Linked DNA regions of Draconibacterium halophilum. The protein of the gene in region 1 interacts with the protein of each later gene in a pairwise test. Links are inferred from orthologs where the notes say so. Each region holds a gene or a part of one and is shown on either strand. Other genes may lie near its edges.

Region 1 (3,035 bases):
TGGAAAGGAGAAAGAGCAAATTCTGCATTGGGAGAACTGAAGCTCCTTCCCTTCCCTGAAACATATTAACCTGAGTTCAATTATAAATCTTGCCTCAGTTTCTGGAAATTTTTAGCAGAAATTATTGCAGATTTTTGAAGGACTATCGGGATAATTCAAGAAAATATGAAACGATTTATGCAAAAATTAGTAAATCCCGAAGGAAATTACAGAAATGCACAATCTTTAAACAGAAAACCTCTTAAAATAGCCCGCTATTCTTGCGATATTTTCAGTCCAAATCTCGCACATTTCTGTAATTCTGAGGTTAACATCTATAACTGAACTCAGGTTGTATTAAATGACACTAGTAAAACAAGATACTAAAATCGATTATCCGAACTTGCTATTGATTGCAGGCAACGGGCGAAATGTGGGAAAAACCTATTTCGCCTGTCGCATAATCGAATCATTATCCAAACAAACTCCCATTACAGGACTTAAAATCACTTCGCATATTCATGAGCACAACAGCGAAGATGTACTTCAAAAAGATAAACACTATGTTATTTTACAGGAAAAGCAGATTACAAGTAAAGACAGTTCGCTGATGTTACAAGCAGGAGCCAAACAGGTTTTCTTTGTAATGGCAGCACCGGAATATCTTATCGAAGCTTTTGAAAAACTGTCAGCGTATTTACCTGAAACACCCATTGTTTGCGAATCGGGTGGATTACATGAAATTATTAATCCCGGTTTATTCTTTTTTGTTCAATCGCCCGGAAACATGGTGAAAAAACCACATCATCTGATACACAATCCGATAATTGTATATAATGACGGAGAAAACCTTAAATTTGATTACAGCAAAATTCAGGTCAACAACAATAAATTTTCACTCATTTCATGAACCAATTTAAAGAGATACAACAGCATATCGGCAATTTATCGCCGGTTTTACCGACCGAAAAGATACTTCTGAAAGATGCATTTAACCGGGTACTACTGGAAGATGTAGTTGCTGATTTAAATATGCCACCTTTCAATAAATCAGCGATGGATGGTTTTGCGTGCAGTTACGAAGATATTGCCAATGAGTTGGAAGTGCTGGAAGTAATAAATGCCGGTAAAATCGCGTCTGTCAAAATTGGGAAAAACCAGTGTGTTAAAATTATGACGGGCGCAGCTGTTCCTTCCGAATGCGATTGCGTATTTATGGTTGAGGATGCTGAAGAGCTTTCTGAAAATAAAGTACGTTGTACCAATCCAAAAACAAAGAAAAATATTTGTTACCTCGGCGAAGATTATAAAAAAGGTGAAAAGCTGTTAAAAAAGGGAATGTTAATAAATGTTCCTCAAATGGCAGTTCTTGCCGGTGCTGGTTATGCTGAGGTTTTGGTATCAAAACGCCCAAAAGTAACTGTAATTGCTACTGGTAGTGAATTGGTTCCACCATCTGAAACACCAAAACCAGGACAGATTCGGAATAGTAATTCCAGCCAGGTGATCACCCAGCTCAAGAAAATGAATCTTGAAATTGTGGATGAACTCATGCTGGTTGACGACTACGAATTGCTCACGAAAAGCTTTAACGCCGCATTGGGAACGAGTGATTTTATCGTTTTCACCGGTGGAGCATCGGTCGGTGATTTCGATTTTATTCCAGAAATCTTGAAAGAACAGGGATTTAAAATATACTGGGATCACACGGGTATTAAGCCGGGTAACCCAATGACTTTTTCAGAAAAGGGAGGCAAGTTTGTTTTTGGACTTTCAGGAAATCCCGTGTCGTCATTTGTGCAATTTGAACTGATTGCCAAACCAACAATCAATAAATTACTGGGAGCCAATTACAATCCCTTGCGTATAAAAGCCCGGATGAATTTTACATTCCAACGAAAAAAAACCAATCGATTGGCAATTATTCCGGTTTTTATTGATGACAATGGAGCCACTTCGGAAATTCCATTTCATGGATCGGCGCATATTAATTCACTGGCTTTTGCAAATGCCCTTCTGGAGGTACCACTGGGAGTTTCCGCCATTCAAACCAATGAATTTGCATATGTACGACCACTTTAACAGACATATCAACTACCTGCGCATTTCGGTAACCGACCGCTGCAATTTCAGGTGCGAATACTGCATGCCGGCCGAAGGTTTACCTTTAAAAAAGCACGAGGATATTCTTTCATTCGACGAAATTACCGACATCGTTAAGGCAGGTGTAAAACTGGGGATTAGAAAACTCCGAATTACCGGAGGTGAACCGTTAGTGCGCAAAGATCTTCCGGAGCTGATAAGTAAGCTTTCTGCTATTCCGGAGATTGAGGATATTGGCATGACCACAAACGGTGTGCTTTTGCCACGTTATGCCAAAGCGTTAAAAGCTGCCGGTTTAAAAAGGGTGAACATCAGTCTGGACACCATGAATCCCGCGAAATTCAAGAAGATTACCCGCGTTGGAGAACTTAACGATGTATTGATGGGAATTGATGCAGCACTGGACGCCGATTTACAACCAGTAAAAATCAACTTTGTTCGCATTCCCGGCGAAAACGAGGAGGACGAACAGAAAGTACGGGAATTTTGCCAAAATAAAGGTTTAAAGCTGCGTTTTATTCGGCAGATGGATTTGCGCACCGGTGAGTTTTATGCCGTAGACGGAGGTTTAGGCGGCATTTGCAAAATATGTAACCGCCTGCGTTTAACTGCCGACGGATTTATCGTTCCATGCCTGCACTCCGGACTGCGTTACAGCACCCGCGAATTGGGCGTTGAAGAAGCATACAACCAGGCCCTTGAAAACAAACCGGAAAAGGGAGTAGGAACCGAATCACACGATTTTTCAAATATTGGAGGATAAAATATGAGCCAATTATCACATATCAACAAAGAAGGAAAAGCCAATATGGTGGATGTGGGTCACAAACCACAACAGGTACGAACTGCCAAAGCATCGGGTTTTATTACCTTGCAGCCCGAAACCATTCGGCTGATAAACGAAAGCCTGATTAAAAAAGGCGACGTAATTACCATTGCTGAAATTGCCGGAA
Region 2 (2,910 bases), 2.6 Mb from region 1 along the record:
GGCTTCAATAAGTTCTTTTAGCTCCGGATCAGCATTCTCTGCAAGTCTGGCCGGGCTGTTCAGGTTCGTTTGCCAAAGTACTATTCCTGTGGCAATTAGAATAACAGCCACTGCTGCAGCACGGATAAAATAGTGGCGCATCGAAACAACTTTTGTTTTTTTCGTGGCCGCGTCAATTTTGTCCCAAACCTCGGGCGATGGTGTTCTGAAATCAAACTCCTCGCGATTCGCTTTTATAAATTCTTCCATTCTATTCTTCTCCATATGGCTTATATTTTATCCATAGCATCTCCATGGGTTTGTTTTAATAGTTCAACAATTCGGCGTTTGGCACGCATAAACTGGGTTTTCGATGTCGATTCTTTAATTTCCAGTATTTGTGCGATTTCGCCATGATCGTAACCCTCAAGCAGATATAACGAAAAAACCATTCTTCCTCCTTCGGGCAAGTGTTCTATTGCCTGTGTAATATTTGCTACTGTAAATTCCGGTTCGTAATCGTTGTTTTCCGGTTCGCTGTCGTAGTCGTAAATCTCTTCGCAATAGGTGAGATCTACTTTTCGTTTGTTAATGGCATTAATGCATGTGTTTACGACAATGCGTTTAAGCCACGATCCGAAGTTCGATTCGTAACGGAACGATTCCAGTTTGGTAAATGCCTGTGTAAATGCTTCCTGCAACATGTCCTCGGCCTCCTCGCGGTTATTCATCATTCGGTAACAAATATTGAACATAGCTTTTGAGTACAGCTCATACAGCTTGTATCGTGCCCGGTTATCCCCTTTCTTACAGGCTTCGATAATTTTTTTATGTATGTGCTCTTTCTGTATCAACTGTTCATCTTTCAATTTTAATGACAAGAATATGCTTGCGAGGTTGCATAATGTACGGAATAAATTTTCCGACTAGCTATTACATTCAAAAATAGCACTCAAAAATTATATTTTTTGAGTTGTAGAAAGAATAAAATATTTATATTTGCACCCGCAAACAAAATGGTGGTTGTAGTTCAGTTGGTTAGAACGCCGGATTGTGGTTCCGGAGGTCGTGGGTTCAAATCCCATCATCCACCCTACAAAAGCTTCAGATTTTATCTGGAGCTTTTTTTATTTCCGTACTTTTAGCACATGCAAATCACCACAATAATTCTGGCCGGCGGGAAAAGTAAAAGAATGGGCACCGACAAAGCTTTGCTGGAGCTCGATGGACAAACTTTGCTCGAACGGGCAATTGAGCTTTGCAAACCTATTTCTTCAGAGTTGTTAATTAGTTCAAATCATCAGTCACACACAACTTTTGGCTACCCTGTTATTGAAGACGAGATAAAAAACTGCGGCCCGATGGGCGGTATATCTTCCGGATTAAAACAATCAAAATCCGATTGGAACCTGGTTTTAAGTGTCGATGCTGCCTTTGTTGATAGTAACTTTCTGAAATTTCTTCTGGCCAACACCGGCGATTTTGATGCTGTTATCCCGTTTACCGAAAAAGGTGCGGAGCCTCTGATAGCATTGTACAACAAAAGCATTTTACCCGCAATGGGAAACAGGCTGCAATCTGATGATTACAGAATGCAAAATCTGTTGAAAGAGTCGAAAACAAACTGGCTGGATGCCGGGGAATTGCAAGTGGAGAATAAACGTCTGTTTACTAACCTGAACCGCCCGGAGGATTTACAATCATCCAAATTCTGAAATACTTTTCAGACGTTTTTTATCGACAATCAGAATGTCTTTTCCAACTATTTTGATGATTTCATCTTTACGAAATTCGGATAAAGTTCGGATTACATTTTCAGTGGTCATTCCAATATATTCGGCAATTTCGCGCCTGGATATCGGCAGTTCAAACTCATCATTTTTATAAATGTAGTCGGAAAAATAGAGCAAAACGTGTGCAATACGTCCCTTAAGGTGCTTCCGTTTTATCTCCAGATTGTCGTGAATAATATTATCGGTTATTTCGCTAATATGTGCCATTATATCCATTACAAACAATGCATTTTCCTGAGCGAAATTTTTCACAACACTTAATTGTAGAATACATACCGTTGTTTCCTCAATTGCTGTAACAGAATACTTGTATTGGCTTGAAGAAAATACAGAAAGGAGACTCACAAAATCAAATGGTTTTGAAAAGCTTATAATCTGATCTTTGCCGTTTATAGCTGTTTTTGAAAGCTTTACAAGGCCTTCTTTCATATATAAGAATTCAGTAATTAGGTCGCCTTCCTGAATAATTGATTCTCCTTTTGAATATTGTTTTTCAACTTTCAGGTCGCAGATATTCAGGAGTTCATCGGTTTTTATGTTAGAAAAAAAGATATCCTTAAGCTGACAGTCTTGGCAGTTACAAGTAGTGTTCCCCATAATCCCGGATTTTCACCTTTAATGATTGTGCAATGTACCAAATTCTTGTGATATATATCATAAAATGGATTTCGTTAATGGTATGTAGAGTAATTTCTATGAGATAGAGAATTATATGATTGGTTTATGAACTTCCTGTGGATTCTTTTATTCCCATTCAGGAAGAACACAGACCGAACTTCGTTTTTGTAACTGTCCCTCAAAATCAGTAAGTGTGGTTTTCATAATAGCCGAGTTGTCATCGTGGCAGGTAAGGCAGGCGCCAACCGTTAAGATTTGTTGTTGCTGCTCAATACTTAGCGGAGAAACATTGGAACGTGTAGCCACTTTGCCAGTTCTTGTTTGTAGGAAATCAATCCAGGCATCAGCCGGAAGACCGTCATATACATCTCGCTGGTAAAGTGGAGAGAAAGTCCATTTGCCTTTCCCTTGAGTAATCTCATAGATCAATTTTCCGTCGCCGTAACCTAGTGCCAGCGAGCTGTTATGGCAGGTTTTGCAATCCCGCCCTTCTTTGGTTGTGGTGTGCGGAGCAACGGGT

The links. The genes of interacting proteins can lie anywhere in the genome.
Region 2: the proteins of G0Q07_RS08810 (region 1) and G0Q07_RS19400 interact in binary tests that used the Escherichia coli proteins (3 or more experiments, as listed by UniProt). The link is inferred for Draconibacterium halophilum from one-to-one orthologs.

The regions. Positions count from the first base shown.
Region 1 is NZ_CP048409.1:2,181,943-2,184,977, reverse strand. What follows is about bases 9-2,973. They hold G0Q07_RS08810 (molybdopterin molybdotransferase MoeA), read left to right. Parts: upstream 9-885; coding sequence 886-2,061; downstream 2,062-2,973. Other genes in these bases: moaC (cyclic pyranopterin monophosphate synthase MoaC), read left to right, coding at 2,849-2,973; G0Q07_RS08805 (GTP 3',8-cyclase MoaA), read left to right, coding at 2,033-2,845; G0Q07_RS08815 (molybdopterin-guanine dinucleotide biosynthesis protein MobB), read left to right, coding at 341-889. Also shown: more of moaC, read left to right, coding at 2,974-3,035. UniProt on the Escherichia coli protein: Catalyzes the insertion of molybdate into adenylated molybdopterin with the concomitant release of AMP.
Region 2 is NZ_CP048409.1:4,746,102-4,749,011, reverse strand. It holds G0Q07_RS19400 (molybdenum cofactor guanylyltransferase), read left to right. Parts: upstream 1-1,127; coding sequence 1,128-1,694; downstream 1,695-2,910. Other genes in the region: G0Q07_RS19390 (cytochrome b family protein), read right to left, coding at 2,517-2,910; G0Q07_RS19395 (Crp/Fnr family transcriptional regulator), read right to left, coding at 1,680-2,369; G0Q07_RS19410 (RNA polymerase sigma factor), read right to left, coding at 270-833; G0Q07_RS19415 (hypothetical protein), read right to left, coding at 1-264. UniProt on the Escherichia coli protein: Transfers a GMP moiety from GTP to Mo-molybdopterin (Mo-MPT) cofactor (Moco or molybdenum cofactor) to form Mo-molybdopterin guanine dinucleotide (Mo-MGD) cofactor.